Regions from separate parts of the Geodermatophilus sp. SMS 5-13 genome, predicted to be linked through region 2. Evidence: riboswitches for the same ligand, from Rfam matches in the RefSeq annotation. Region 2 holds a riboswitch; the other holds the start of a gene.

Region 1 (7,742 bases), 2.8 Mb from region 2:
TCGCTGACCGCGGCGCTGTTCCCCTCGCAGACCGGGGCCGGGGGCGGCGCGCAGACCGTCGCGGCGGTCCCGCAGGGCACCGGGTCCGGTGTCTACAAGCGGCTGTGGGCCGGCATCTTCTTCGGCGAGGGCTCGGCGGGGCTGCTGGGCGCGCTGACCGGGGACGGCGAGGACGACGTCGCCGCCGCGGACGGGGCGGCGCAGCGCATCCCGCAGGTCGACCCGGCCTCCGTGGACCCGCAGGCCGTCCAGCAGGCACTGCTCTGCGGCCGGTTCCGCGCCGACGTCTGCGCCGCCTACCAGGTCGCCGCAGCCAGCGGCTCCCTGACGCCGGAGATCCTCGCCGTCCTCGAGCGCAGCAGCCCGGCGTCGGTGCTCGACCGGATCACCGCGCCGACCCTCCTGGTGCAGGGCACCCAGGACTCGCTGTTCGGCCTGGGCCAGGCCGACGCGAACGCCCGCGGCATCGCCGCGAACGGCACGCCGGTGAAGGTGGTCTGGTACGCCGGCGGCCACGACACCGGCGCCTCCGACCGGGTCACCGAGCGGCTGCGCGAGCAGATCGCCGGCTGGTTCGACTGGTACCTGCGGCCCGACGGCGACCCCGACCGCGGCACCGACCCCGGCACCGGCTTCGAGTTCCCGGCGCCGACCGGGCTCGGGGGCACCGGCGGCGGCTTCGTGCAGGGCGGCAGCCAGACCGTCGTCGCCGACGCCTATCCGGGGCTGGCCGGCGCCGACCCGGCGCGGCGGAGCACCGTGCAGGTGAGCGGGCCGACCCAGCCGCTGGTCACCCCGGCCGGCGGCACTCCCGCGGCGATCACGACGGTGCCGGGGCTCGGTGCCCTGGGCAGCGCGCTCGGTGGGCAGACCGTGGAGATCCCGGGCCAGTTCGCGGCCTTCGACAGCGCGCCGCTCGACGCGGCCGTCGAGGTGGTCGGCGCGCCGGCGATCGACCTCGCCGTCACCTCACCGACCGGCGCCGCGACGCTGTTCGCCAAGCTCTACGACGTCGGCCCCGACGGGTCGATGACGCTGCCCTCCGGGCTCGTCGCGCCGCTCGCGCTGACCGGCGTGTCCGCCGATCCGGCCGCGCCCACCGTCGTCCCGGTGACGCTCCCGGCCATCGACCACCGGTTCGAGGCCGGCCACACCCTGCGCGTAGTGGTCTCCTCCACCGACCAGGCGTACGCGCTGCCCGCCGACGCCACCGTCTACGGGGTGGGCCTGGCCGCCGGGCTCGGCGACGCCGCCGCCGACCTCTCCCTCCCGCAGGTGTCGGGCAACACCGAGGACCCCGCGGGCTCGTCGCGCTGGTGGGTGCTGCTCGCCGTCGTGGTCGGCCTGCTCCTGCTCGGCTGGATCGCCGCGCTGCTGTGGGGCCGGTACCGGCGACGCCGCATCTCCGAGGTCGACCCGGACGGCGAGGACGTGCCGCTGCGCTTCGAGGGCGTCACCAAGGCCTACAAGGACAAGTTCGTCGCCGTCCGCGATCTCTCCTTCGAGGTCCGCCGCGGCCAGGTGCTCGGCCTGCTGGGACCCAACGGCGCCGGCAAGACGACGTCCCTGCGCATGCTGATGGGGCTGATCAGGCCGACGGCCGGCACCATCCGGATCTTCGGCCACGCCGCCGGCGCCGGTGCCCCCGTGCTGTCGCGGCTCGGCTCCTTCGTGGAGGGGACCGGTCTGCAGCCGCACCTGTCGGGGCGGGACAACCTGCGGCTGTACTGGGCCGCGACCGGCCGTCCCGCCGAGGACGCGCACATGGAGGAGGCGATCGAGGTCGCCGGCCTCGGCGCGGCCATCGACCGGCCCGTGCGCCGCTACAGCCAGGGCATGCGCCAGCGGGTCGCCATCGCCCAGGCGATGCTGGGCCTGCCCGACCTGCTGGTCCTCGACGAGCCGACCAACGGGCTCGACCCGCCGCAGATCCACGCCATGCGCGAGGTGCTGCGCTCCTACGCGCAGACCGGCCGCACGGTGATCGTGTCCAGCCACCTGCTCGCCGAGATCGAGCAGACCTGCACGCACGTCGTGGTCATGGCCAAGGGGCAGAAGATCGCACAGGGCACGGTGGAGGAGATCGTCGGCACCGGGGGCGCGGTGCTGATCGGCCTGGCGCACGACGAGGACACCGCCCGTGCGATCACCGTCCTGTCGGACCTGCCCGGGGTCACCGCCGAGCGCACCGACGAGGGCCTGGTCGCGGACCTGGGTGGCACCAGCCGCGCCGCGGCCCTGCACGCGCTGATCGTCGACGGCATCGCGGTCGAGCAGTTCACGCCGCGGCGGCGGCTGGAGGACGCGTTCCTGGCACTGGTGGGAGAGGGGCCGGTCCAGTGACCGCGACCGAGCACGTCCAGCCGACCGGGGCCGTCGCCGGCTACCGCCCGGAGCGCACGCTGCGGCTGTGGGTGGAGCTGCGCCGGCAGTTCAAGCGGCGCCGGACCATCGGCGTGCTGATCCTCATGGTGGGGCTGCCGCTGGTGCTCATCGCGGCGCTGCAGCTGGGCGCCAGCGAGGACGCGCAGCAGAACAGCCGGATCAACCTGGTCGACGTCGCCACGTCGAGCGGGCTGAACTTCACGCTGTTCGTGCTCTTCGCTACGACGAGCTTCTTCCTGGTGGTCGTCTACGCGCTGTTCTTCGGCGACACCGTGGCCAGCGAGGCGCAGTGGGGCTCGCTGCGCTACACGCTGGCCACCCCGGTGCCGCGGATGCGGCTGCTCCGGCAGAAGTGGTACGCCGCGCTGGTGCTCTCGGTCGGGGCGCTGGTGGTGCTGGTGCTCACCGCGCTGGTCGCCGGCGGGGTCGCGTTCGGCTTCGAGGACATCCAGACCCCGGTCGGGGTCACCCTCGACCAGGGCGACGGGCTGCTGCGGCTGGCCGGGATGGTCGGCTACCTCGCCGTCCACCTGCTCGTCGTCGGCACGCTCGCCTTCTGGTTCTCCACGATCACCGACGCGCCGCTGGCGGCCGTCGGCGGCGCGGTGTTCACCATGTTCGTCTTCGCGATCCTCGACCAGGTCGAGCAGCTGGGCTCGATCCGCGACTACTTCCCGACCGCGGAGGAGTTCGCGTGGACCGACCTGCTGCAGACGCCGGTCGACTCCGGTGACCTGTTCCGCGGCGTCGTCCAGTCGCTGGTCTACGCCGCCGTCTTCACCTTCCTCGGCTTCCGGCACTTCGCCCGCCGCGACGTCACGTCGTGATCGGCGTGGATTCGTGGGCGTGACGCCCACGAATCCACGCCGTTAGAGGCTGGCGCGGACGGCCTGGGCCCAGCCCTCGCCCATGGGGGCGTCGGTCACCTCGACGTTGGGGACGGCGGCGAGCCGCTCGGCCATGCCGGGGACGGCGGCGCCGTTGGCGGTGATCCACAGCCGGCCGACCGCGGGCGCCATCTCCAGGTCGCTCGCGCTGTCGCCGATCGCCACGGCGTCGGCCGGATCGATCCCGCGCCGCTTCAGGTCCCAGGCGATCGCGGCGCCCTTGGAGAGGCCTCGGGGCATCAGGTGGTAGACCCGCGGCGGCAGCGCCTCGGGCGCCAGCGTCATCCGGGACGACGCCGGGATGGCGCCGTTGTCCTTGATCGTCAGCCAGCCGGCGCCCTGCTCGGCGAGCCACGCGTCGACGGCCAGCGGGTCGATCCGGCCGCGGAGCATGGCGTCGGCGGCGTGGTCGGCGTGCCACGGCTCGTGCCACTCGAGCAGACCGGGATGCTCGGCCAGCAGCCGCTCGACGATGCCGAGCTCGGTCATCACCTCGATCGGGGCGCGGCCGGCGTAGCACCCGGGCAGCTCGCCGGGCAGCAGCTCGACCTCCCGGCCGGTCTGCCAGCTCACCAGCGCGCCGAGCTCGGCGATCAGCCCGTCGGCGGCGAACAGCCGCGCGGCCTCCAGCAGCTGGTTGTAGGTGCGGCCGCTGACCAGCACGAGCGGCACGCCCGCGCGGTGCAGCTCGAGCAGCGCGGTCGCCGGCTCGGCGGTCAGCTCGCGCGCCGCGTTGTGCCAGAACGAGCCCCGCGGGCCGACCATCGTGCCGTCCATGTCGGTGTAGACGATCCCCGTGACCACACCGCCATCCTGACCGCGCGCCGGAACGCTCCGGCGACCTGGGTACAGTCGGGGCGTTCCACTCATCCAGAGGGGCAGAGGGACACGGCCCGGTGAAGCCCCGGCAACCGCCGCCAGCAAGGCGGGGAGGTGCCAATTCCGTCCCGCGCGGCTCGACGGCCCGTCGCGGGGAAGATGAGGAGGTAGTCGTCGCATGACCCTGAGCGCTCCCACCCCCGCCTTCGCCGCCAATCCCGCGCGCGGCCTGGTCTGTCGCAACTGCGGCGCGACGTTCGGCCTGATCGCCGAGCATGCCTGCGCCGAGTGCTTCGGCCCGCTCGAGGTCGACTACGACCCCGACATCATGAAGGCGGTCACGCGGGAGCAGATCGAGGCCGGCCCGCGGAGCATCTGGCGCTACGCCCCGCTGCTGCCGGTGGGCCAGGACCCCGCCGAGCGGGTGACCCTCGAGCCGGGCATGACCCCGCTGATCCGCGCCGACCGGCTGGCCGCCGAGCTCGGCATCACCGGCGGCCTGTGGGTCAAGGACGACTCCGCCAACCCCACCCACTCCTTCAAGGACCGCGTGGTCAGCCTGGCCGCCACCGCCGCGAAGAAGCTCGGGTACCAGAAGATCGCCGCCGCCTCGACCGGCAACCTGGCCAACTCGGTCGCCGCGCACGCCGCCCGCGTCGGCATCCCGTCCTTCGTCTTCATCCCGAGCGACCTCGAGCCGGGCAAGGTCGTGCAGTCCGCGGTCTACGGCCAGACCCTGGTCGCCGTCGACGGCTCCTACGACGACGTGAACCGGCTGACCAGCGAGCTCGCCGAGACCGACGAGTTCGAGGACACCGCCTTCGTCAACCAGAACGTGCGGCCCTACTACGCCGAGGGCTCCAAGACGATGGGCTACGAGATCGCCGAGCAGCTCGGCTGGCGCATCCCGGCCCAGGTGGTCATCCCGATGGCGTCCGGCTCGCTGCTGACCAAGGTGGACAAGGCCTGGCGCGAGCTGACGGCGGCCGGCATCGTCGAGGCGACGGAGTGGACGGTCTTCGGCGCGCAGTCGGCCGGGTGCGACCCGATCGCCACGGCCTTCGAGAACGGCTGGGACGTCGTCAAGCCGGTCAAGCCGTTCGGCATCGCGAAGTCGCTCAACATCGGCAACCCCGCCGACGGCCCGTACGCGCTCGACGCCATCCGGCGCACCGGCGGCTCGGTCGGCCGGGTCGGCGACGAGGAGATCGTCCAGGGCATCCGCGACCTGGCCCGCACCACGGGTGTGTTCGCCGAGACCGCCGGCGGGGTGACGGTCGCCGTCCTCAAGCAGCTGGTGGCCGACGGGCGGCTGGACCCGACCAAGGAGACCGTCGTCCTCAACACGGGGGAGGGGCTCAAGACCCTCGACCCGCTGGAGCCGGTCGTCGGGTTCACCCACCGGGTGGACCCGTCGCTGAAGTCGGTACGGGCCGCGGGGCTCATCGGGTAGGGGCGTAGTCTCCGGGGAACCGGTTCACCCGCGGAGACGACATTCCTGCTGAAACCGGTTATTCGCCGTGCGTGGAGTTGCGCTTTCGGCGTGTCCTGTGCTGTACCGTCTCGCGCGGTTCGAGTTCCACGCGCGTGTTCTGCGGGCGGAAGAGCGAGTAACCCGATCTCTCCACGGAGGGGGGATCGTCCGCACGCACGAAACGTGGGAGCACACGTGGCACAGGGCACCGTGAAGTGGTTCAACGCCGAGAAGGGCTTCGGCTTCATCGCCGTCGACGGCGGCCAGGACGTCTTCGTCCACTACTCCGCCATCCAGATGGACGGCTACAAGAGCCTCGACGAGGGCCAGCGGGTCACCTTCGAGGTCGTCCAGGGCGAGAAGGGGCCGCAGGCGGACGCCGTCCGTACCGCCTGAGACCGATTCACAGCGAGGCCCGGTTCCCACCAGGGAGCCGGGCCTCGCTGCTTTCGTCGGCCGGCCGAGTCCCTCTCTCAGGCGTCTCTCAGACCCTCTCCTTGCACTCGGCAGGGTCGAGTGCCAAACTCGTTTCTGGCACTCGGGGTCTCCGAGTGCCAATCATGGTCGGAACGGTGAGGCACCGGTCCGTGGGCCATCGGAGCGCCCACGCCGGCAGGTGTCGTCCGTCGCGGGCGCCGGCCCGGCCGTGCAGCGATCCATGCATGGAGGACACCACCACATGGCCAAGATGATCGCCTTCGAGGAAGAGGCGCGCCGCGGCCTCGAGCGGGGCATGAACACCCTCGCCGACGCCGTCAAGGTGACCCTCGGTCCGAAGGGCCGCAACGTCGTCCTCGAGAAGAAGTGGGGCGCGCCCACCATCACCAACGATGGTGTGAGCATCGCCAAGGAGATCGAGCTCGAGGACCCCTGGGAGAAGATCGGCGCCGAGCTGGTCAAGGAGGTCGCGAAGAAGACCGACGACGTCGCGGGTGACGGCACCACCACCGCCACCGTGCTCGCCCAGGCGCTCGTCCGCGAGGGCCTGCGCAACGTCGCCGCCGGCGCCAACCCGATGTCGCTGAAGAAGGGCATCGAGAAGGCCGTCGAGTCGGTCACCGAGTACCTGCTCTCGACCGCCAAGGACGTCGAGACCAAGGAGCAGATCGCCGCGACCGCGTCGATCTCCGCCGCCGACACCGCCATCGGTGAGCTCATTGCCGAGGCGATGGACAAGGTCGGCAAGGAGGGCGTGATCACGGTCGAGGAGAGCAACACCTTCGGCCTGGAGCTCGAGCTCACCGAGGGCATGCGCTTCGACAAGGGGCACCTGTCGGCCTATTTCGTCACCGACCCCGAGCGCATGGAGACCGTGCTCGACGACCCGTACATCCTGGTCGTCAACAGCAAGATCAGCTCGGTCAAGGACCTGCTCCCGCTGCTGGAGAAGGTCATGCAGTCGGGCAAGCCGCTCGCGATCATCGCCGAGGACGTCGAGGGCGAGGCCCTGGCGACCCTGGTCGTGAACAAGATCCGCGGCACCTTCAAGTCCGTCGCCGTCAAGGCCCCGGGCTTCGGCGACCGCCGCAAGGCCATGCTGCAGGACATCGCGATCCTGACCGGTGGCCAGGTCATCAGCGAGGAGGTCGGTCTCAAGCTCGAGAACGCCGACCTGTCGCTGCTCGGCCGCGCGCGCAAGTTCGTCACCACCAAGGACGAGACGACGATCATCGAGGGTGCGGGTGACGCCGACCAGATCCAGGGTCGCGTCAACCAGATCCGCGCCGAGATCGAGAAGTCGGACTCCGACTACGACCGCGAGAAGCTGCAGGAGCGGCTCGCCAAGCTGGCCGGCGGCGTCGCCGTCATCAAGGCCGGCGCGGCGACCGAGGTCGAGCTCAAGGAGCGCAAGCACCGCATCGAGGACGCGGTGCGCAACGCCAAGGCCGCCGTCGAGGAGGGCATCGTCGCCGGTGGTGGCGTCGCCCTGGCGCAGGCCACGGCCGTCGCGTTCGACAAGCTCGAGCTCGAGGGTGACGAGGCGACGGGTGCCAACATCGTGCGCGTCGCGCTCGAGGCCCCGCTGAAGCAGATCGCCGTCAACGCCGGCCTCGAGGGTGGCGTCGTGGTGGAGAAGGTCCGCAACTCCGACACCGGCTGGGGCCTCAACGCCGCCTCCGGCGAGTACGTGGACATGGTCTCCAGCGGCATCATCGACCCGGCCAAGGTGACCCGCT
Region 2 (7,742 bases):
GACTGGAAGACGAACCCGAAGCGGGTCCGCTGCCGCAGCACGTCCTTCTCCTGCAGCTCGTGCAGCCGGTCGCCGTCCCGGTGCGCCTTGCGGCGGTAGCCGACCAGGTCGCCGTCCAGGGCGACGAAGCCGCGGTCGACCTTCTCCAGGTGGTTGATGCTGCGCAGCAGCGTCGACTTGCCCGAGCCGGACGGGCCGAGGATCACCGTGACGGTGCCCGGCTCGACGACGAGGTCGACGCCGTGCAGCACCTCGACGCCGGCGAAGGACTTGTGCACGCCGTGCACCTCGATCCGCCCCGGGCGGGTGTCCGTGGCGGTCATCGGGTGCCGCCCGTCGTGCGCACCCGGGCCAAGCCCGCGGTGAGGTTGCCCCGCAGCCGCTGCAGCGGCGTCTGCGGCAGCGTGCGGACGGCGCCACGGGCGTAGTAGCGCTCCACGTAGTACTGGATCACCGTCACGACCGTGGTCAGGACGACGTACCAGACGGCGGCGACGACCAGCATCGGCAGCACCCGCTGCGTGCGGCCGTAGATGACGCTCACCGTGTAGAACAGCTCGCCGAGCGCCAGCACGTAGACGATCGAGGTGCCCTTGAACAGGCCGATCACCTCGTTGACCGCCGTCGGCACGATCGAGCGCATCGCCTGCGGCAGCACGATCCGGGTGGTCTGCCGCCGCCGGGGGATGCCCAGCGACGCGGCCGCCTCCAGCTGGCCCTGGTCGACCGAGAGGATCCCGGCGCGGACGATCTCCGCCGAGTACGCCGCCTGGTGCAGCCCGAGGCCGAGGATCGCCGCGCCGAACTTGTCGATCAGCGAGAGCGTGTCGAAGGAGAAGAAGCTCGGCCCGAACGGGATGCCGACGTCGATGCTCTGGTACAGGTAGGCGAGGTTGTACCAGAGCAGCAGCTGCAGGATCAGCGGCACCGACCGGAACACCCAGGTGTAGCCCCAGCTGACCGCCTGCAGCAGCGGCGAGCGGGACAGCCGCATGAGCGCCAGCACGGTGCCCAGCGCGAAGCCGAGGACGGCGGTGATCAGGGTCAGCTCGATCGTCGTGACGACGCCGTGCACGATCGACTGCTCGGTGAGGTAGGCGCCGACGATGTCCCACTCCCACTTCGGGTTGGTGACCAGCGAGTGGATCACCATCGCGAGCAGGACGGCGACGACCGCGGTGGCCACCCACCGGCCGGGGTGGCGCGCGGGCACGACCTGGAGCCGGTCGTAGGGCGTCCCCGCCGGAGGTGCGGCCACCTCGGGACGGGCATCGAGCAGAGTCATGCGAGGTCCTTCTCGAAGGCGTAGTGGCGCTCGGCCGGGGGCAGGGCGCGCAGGGACTCCAGGTCGGTGGGACGGGGACGGGCCGGGTCGAACAGCGGCGTCCAGCCGGCGGCGAGGTAGAGGGCCTTGGCCTCGGGCTGGCGCGGGCCGGTGGTCAGGTACATGCGGGTGTAGCCGCGGACGGCGGCCCGCGCCTCGAGCTCGGCGAGCACGCGGCGGGCCAGCCCGCGGCGGCGGTGCAGGCTCGCCGTCCACATCCGCTTGACCTCGGCGGTGCCCGGGTCGGCGTGCCGGCGGAAGGCGCCGCCCGCGATGGGGGTGCCGTCCTGCAGGAGCAGGATCAGCTCGCCGTCCGGCGGCAGGAACTCCTCGGCGGGGTAGCGGCTGAGCTCCTGGTCCGCGCCGCCGAACAGGTCGCCGTAGCGGGTGTCGTACTCGACGGTGAGCTCGGCGAACAGCGGCGCGGCCAGCGGGTCGTGCGGGTGGACCGGCACCACGTCGAGTGCGGGTTCGACTGCGGTCATGCGGGAACTCCAGGAGGACGGCACGGAGGAGCCGCGCGCGGGCGGACCGCCCGGGCGCAGGAGGGGAGGGAGGCGACCGGGGGAGCCGGTCAGCGACGCGTCAGCGACAGAGCGCGCTGTCGGTGCGCAACAGGTCGACGGTCGGGCGGCCGACCAGGTCGATCGAGACGTGCCGCACGCGCGGCGTGCCGTCCGGTCCCACGGGATGCGCTCCTCGGTGTCTACTGCGGTTTGCGAACGCCGCGTGCGTTCGCCAGGTCGTCACCCGGGGCACCCCGTCGCAGTGGAGGGTTGCCGGCCAGCGAGCCGGGGCTTGATGCTGGCGCTCAGGACCTGCCGCGGACGATAGGTCCCGCCCGGCTTAGTCGTCAAATCCGATCGGTTTGATAGACATTGTGTCGGGGAACAGCCTGCCGCCTGCCCCGGGCGGCCCGTGCGGAGGGGAGGACCCGTGGACCGGACCGTGCTGACGTCGCGCCGGCACGTCGACCTGCTCCGCACCGCCAGCGCACGGTGTCCGGCTCCGCGCCCCCGCCGCAGCCGCCACCACGACCTGGAGACCGTCCCCGCATGTCCGTGCCCGCCCGTCCCCGACTGACCGGCCGCCCCCCGACGCTGTGCGTCGTGGGCGCCGGCCCGACCGCCATCGGCGTCCTCGAGCGGCTGGTCGCCAACGCGCCCGACCTCGCCGACGACCGCCGGCTGCAGGTGCACCTGGTCGATCCCCACCCGCCGGGCGGCGGGCGGGTCTGGCGGGCCCAGCAGCCGTCGCTGCTCTGGGCGAACTCGCTGGTGGCCGACGTCACCGTCCTGCCGGACGGCTCCGTGCAGGTCGAGGGGCCGGTGGGGGAGGGGACGACGCTCTGGCAGTGGATCGAGCAGATCGGCCGCAGCCGCCCGGACGACGACCCGGTGGGCGCCGAGGCCCGCCGGCTGGGACCGACGTCCTTCCCCTCCCGGCCGCTGGTCAACGCCTACCTCGGCTGGGTGCTGGACACCGTCGTCGACGCCGCCCGCCCGTGGGCCGACGTGCAGCTGCACGCCTCGTCGGCCGTCGACGTCCGTGTCTCCGACGCCGGCGCCACGGTGGTGCTCTCCGACGGGTCGGCGCTCGCGGCGGACGTCGTCCTGCTGGCCCAGGGCCACCTCGACGCGCACCCCACCCCGGCCGAGCGGGCGGTGGCGCACCGCGCCGCCGCGGCCGGGCTGACCTACCTGCCCACCGGCTACACCGCCGACCTCGACCTCACCCGGCTCCAGCCGGGGCAGGACGTGCTGGTCCGCGGCGCCGGGCTGGCGTTCGTCGACCTCATGGTGCTGCTCACCAGCGGTCGGGGCGGCACGTTCGCCCGGGAGGACGACGGGCGGCTGGTCTACCGCCCCTCCGGCCGCGAGCCCCGGCTGCACGTCGGCTCCCGGCGGGGCGTCCCGTACCGGGCCAAGCTCGGCTACGTGTGGCCCGGCCCGCCGGTGCCGCAGCGGTTCTTCACCCCGGCCGCGGTCGACGAGCTCTTCGGTGACCGGCCGCTCGACCTGCGTGCCGACCTCGCCCCGGTGATCGCCCGGGAGCTGGGCTGGGCGCACTACACCGAGCTGTTCCGGGCCCACCCGTCCCGCACCGCGATGGGCTGGGAGGAGTTCGCCGAGCGCTACGCCGCGTCGCCCGATGCGACGGCGCTGGTCGCCGAGGCGGTGCCCGATCCGCGCGACCGGTTCGACCTGGCCGCGCTCGACCGGCCGCTGGCGGGCCGGCGGTTCGACGGCGCCGACGCGCTCCAGGACTGGCTGCGCGATCACGTGCGCGCCGACCTCGCCCGCGCCGCCGACCCGGCGTACTCGATGGACGCCGCCGTCTTCACGTCGCTGCTGTTCTGCCACGGCACCGTGGCCGCGCTGGTCGGCGCCGGGCGGCTGACCCCCCGCTCGGAGGCCGAGGACCTCGGAGGCTGGTGGATGAACCTGTTCAGCTACCTGGCCAGCGGCCCCCCGGCGCCACGGCTGGAGGAGCTGCTCGCGCTGTCCGAGGCGGGGATCGTCCGCTTCCTCGGCGCGGACGTGCAGCTCGAGCTCGACGACGCCGCCGGGGTGCTCCGGGCGCGTTCGGCGTCGCACGACGAGGTCACCGAGGCCCGCGCGCTGGTGGAGGCGCGGCTGCCCGTGCCGGACGTGACCGGCACGCCCGATCCGCTGGTCACCCGCCTGCTGCTGCGCGGCACCGGCACGGAGAAGCTGCTCGCCGACCCGTCCGCCGGGGGGACGCGCGGGACCGGCCGGCTGCACGTCGACGCCGAGCACCGCGTGGTCAGCGCGGCCGGCGCGCCGCAGCCGCGGGTGTTCGCCGCCGGCTACTGGACCTCGGGCGGCCAGGTGGCGGCGTTCGCCCGGCCGCGGACCAACGCCCCGTTCTTCCGCCAGAACGACGCGCTGGCCCGCACCCTCTGGCGCGGGCTGACCGCCGCCCCTGTCGCCGCGGTGGAGGTGGCCTGATGACGCCACTCGCCGATTCCTTCCGCGAGGTGATGGCCGGGGTGCCCACGCCGGTCTCGGTGGTGACCACGCTGCTCGACGGCCGGCCGCACGGCACCACGGTCAGCGCGTTCACGTCGCTGTCGATGACGCCCCCGATGCTGCTGGTCTCCCTCGACCGGCGGTCGGAGCTGCTGGCCCGGCTGGCGATCGGGCAGCCGTTCGGGGTCAACGTGCTCGGCGCGCACCAGGCCGGGCTGGCCGCCGCGTTCGCCCGCAAGGGCGCCGACAAGTTCGCCGGCGTCGACTGGTCGCCCGACTCGGGCGCGCCGCGGCTGGCCGGCAGCCCCGGCTGGCTGGCCTGCACGGTCGCGCAGCTCGTCGACGGCGGCGACCACGTCGTCGTCCTCGGGAACGTGGTGCGCGCGACCGCCGACGGCGGCCCGCCGCTGACCTACCACGCCCGCACCTTCGGCACCCATTCCGTCGTCCCGGCCGCCTGACCACGCTTGGAGATCCCGTGACCCACCTGCACCTCGCCGTCGCCCTCGACGGCGCCGGCTGGCACCCCGCCGCCTGGCGCGAGCCCGACGCCCGCCCGCGGGAGCTGTTCACCGCCGGCTACTGGGTCGACCTGGTCGAAGAGGCCCAGCGCGGCCTGCTCGACTTCGTCACCCTCGAGGACGACCTCGCGCTGCAGTCCATCGACCGGTCCGGCGACGACGACCGCACCGACCGGGTCCGCGGCCGGCTGGACGCCGTGCAGGTCGCCGCCCGGGTCGCGCCGCTGACCGAGGGCATCGGGCTGGTGCCGACCGCCGTCGTCACGCACACCGAGCCGTTCCACCTGTCCAAGGCGATCGCCACGCTGGACTACGTGAGCACCGGCCGGGCCGGCGTGCGGGTGAAGGTGGCGTCGTCCCCGCACGTGGCCGCGCACTTCGGCCGCCGCGAGCCCGGGTCGCTCGAGGACCTGTTCGACGAGGCCGCCGACTGGGTCGAGGTGCTGCGCCGGCTCTGGGACAGCTGGGAGGACGACGCCGAGATCCGCGACGTCGTCACCGGCCGCTTCGTCGACCGGGAGAAGCTGCACTACATCGACTTCGCCGGCCGCTACTTCTCGGTCAAGGGGCCGTCGATCACGCCGCGGCCGCCGCAGGGGCAGCCGCTGGTGACCGCGCTGGCCCACCAGTCGATCCCGTACGAGCTGGTCGGCCGCAGCGCCGACGTCGGGTTCGTGACGCCGCGGTCCGCGACCGACGTGGCGCCGATGCTGGCCGAGATCCGGGCCGCGCAGGCCGCGGCCGGCCGGGCCGAGGAGACCGTCCACGTCTTCGGCGACGTCGTGGTGTTCCTGGACGACGACGCGGCGGCCGCTCGTGCCCGCCGGGCGCGGCTCGACGAGACCGCCGGCGAGGAGTACCGCAGCGACGCGCTGATCTTCGCCGGCTCGCCGGCCGAGCTCGCGGACCTGCTCGTGTCGTGGGCCGATGCCGGGCTGACCGGCTTCCGGCTGCGGCCGGCGACCCTGCCGCACGACCTGCGGCAGATCACGGGCTCGCTGGTGCCCGAGCTGCAGCGACGCGGGCTGTTCCGAAGCTCGTACGAGGCCTCGACCCTGCGCGGGCTGCTCGGCCTGCCGCGCCCCGCCAACCGTTACGCGACCGTCTGAGGAGCCGGCCATGCCCAAGCAGATCCACCTCGCCGCGCACTTCCCGGGCGTCAACAACACCACTGTGTGGAGCGACCCGGCGGCCGGCAGCCACATCGAGTTCTCCTCGTTCGTCCGGTTCGCGCAGGCCGCGGAGCGCGGGAAGTTCGACTTCCTGTTCCTCGCCGAGGGGCTGCGGCTGCGCGAGCAGAACGGGCAGATCTACGACCTCGACGTCGTCGGCCGCCCGGACACCTTCACCGTGCTGACGGCGCTGGCCGCGGTCACCGACCGGCTCGGGCTGACCGGGACGATCAACTCGACCTTCAACGAGCCGTACGAGGTGGCGCGGCAGTTCGCCACGCTCGACCACCTCTCCGGCGGGCGGGCGGCGTGGAACGTCGTCACCTCGTGGGACGCGTTCACCGGCGAGAACTTCCGGCGCGGCGGCTTCCTCCCGCAGGACCAGCGCTACGAGCGGGCGCGCACGTTCCTGCAGACGACGATGGAGCTGTTCGACTCCTGGCGCGGCGACGAGATCGTGGCCGATGCGTCGTCCGGGGTGTTCCTCGGCGACCCCGACGCCGGGCGCTTCGCGCACGCGGACGCCCACTTCGACATCTCGGGTCGCTTCGACGTGCCGCGCAGCCCCCAGGGGCGGCCGGTGATCTTCCAGGCCGGCGACTCGGAGGAGGGTCGCGAGTTCGCGGCGTCGTCGGCCGACGCGATCTTCAGCCGGCACTCCACCAAGGAGGCCGGCCAGGCGTTCTACGCCGACGTCAAGGGGCGGCTTCCGAAGCACGGACGGCGGCGCGAGGACCTGCTGATCCTGCCCGCCGCGACGTTCGTCATCGGCGACACCGACGCCGAGGCCGCCGAGCTCGCGCACGAGGTCCGCCGGCAGCAGGTGTCGGGGCAGACGGCGCTGCGGTTCCTCGAGCAGGTGTGGAACCGGGACCTCTCCGCCTACGACCCGGACGGCCCGCTGCCCGACGTCGACCCGGCGGTGGGGGAGGACCACGTCGCGAAGGGCCGCGCGCAGGTGCGCATGTACCGCGACCCGCTGGCCACCGCGACGCAGTGGCGGGAGCTCGCCGCGGAGAAGGGGTACTCGATCCGGGAGCTGATGATCGAGGTGCAGAGCCGGCAGTCGTTCATCGGCAGCCCTTCGACCGTCGCCGCCACCATCGACGACCTGGTGCAGTCCGACGCGGCCGACGGCTACATCCTCGTCCCGCACATCACGCCCGGCGGGCTGGACCCGTTCGTCGACCGCGTCGTGCCCCTGCTCCAGGAGCGCGGCGTCTTCCGCGCCGACTACAGCGGGACGACGCTGCGCGACCACCTCGGCCTGGGACCGGCCTAGACGATCAGCGGCAGGCGCGGGTCGGGGTGGTCGCGACGTCCCGAGGCCGCCCGGACCCACGCCTCGTCGTCGGCCAGGTCGGCGGGACGGCCGGCCACCGTCCGGCGGGCGAGGAGCTCGTCGAGGATCCGTGCCGTGAGGGCGATGCCCTCACCGGTGGCGACGGCCGGCCGGTCGAGCGCGTCGGTGACGTCGATGCCGTGGACGACGGCCTCCACGACGCGGGTCGGCACCCACTCCTCGAGGGTCATCAGCGCGAAGAAGCCGGAACCGATGGTGGCGCGGTCGTGCTCGCGGATGCCGTCCAGGCTGCGGGCGAACGTGCTCTGCGTCTGCCGGACCAGGCTCTCGCGGGTCTGGTCGGCGGCGTGCTTGACCGCGTAGTCGTAGACGACCGGCGCGACCTGGCTGCGGTCGGCGATGAAGAACGACACCCGGTCCCGGCCGGGC

Evidence for each region. A riboswitch is a leader RNA that binds a small molecule or an ion and turns the genes downstream of it on or off. The one in region 2 is predicted to bind S-adenosylmethionine.
Region 1: linked by a shared signal. The riboswitch ahead of thrC (threonine synthase) and the one ahead of AB3388_RS15880 (GNAT family N-acetyltransferase) in region 2 are both predicted to bind S-adenosylmethionine.

What each region holds. Positions count from the first base shown of each region.
Region 1 is NZ_CP165729.1:514,754-522,495, forward strand. It holds gene AB3388_RS02500 (alpha/beta fold hydrolase) at 1-2,343, shown strand, start outside; gene AB3388_RS02505 (ABC transporter permease) at 2,340-3,212, shown strand; gene AB3388_RS02510 (HAD family hydrolase) at 3,255-4,076, opposite strand; SAM riboswitch class I at 4,136-4,257, shown strand; gene thrC (threonine synthase) at 4,270-5,544, shown strand; gene AB3388_RS02520 (cold-shock protein) at 5,761-5,961, shown strand; gene groL (chaperonin GroEL) at 6,245-7,742, shown strand, end outside.
Region 2 is NZ_CP165729.1:3,283,737-3,291,478, reverse strand. It holds gene AB3388_RS15890 (amino acid ABC transporter ATP-binding protein) at 1-323, opposite strand, end outside; gene AB3388_RS15885 (amino acid ABC transporter permease) at 320-1,285, opposite strand; gene AB3388_RS15880 (GNAT family N-acetyltransferase) at 1,282-1,809, opposite strand; SAM riboswitch class IV at 2,032-2,143, opposite strand; gene AB3388_RS15875 (putative leader peptide) at 2,243-2,407, shown strand; gene AB3388_RS15870 (FAD/NAD(P)-binding protein) at 2,380-4,296, shown strand; gene AB3388_RS15865 (flavin reductase family protein) at 4,296-4,778, shown strand; gene AB3388_RS15860 (LLM class flavin-dependent oxidoreductase) at 4,796-5,947, shown strand; gene AB3388_RS15855 (NtaA/DmoA family FMN-dependent monooxygenase) at 5,958-7,292, shown strand; gene AB3388_RS15850 (maleylpyruvate isomerase N-terminal domain-containing protein) at 7,289-7,742, opposite strand, start outside.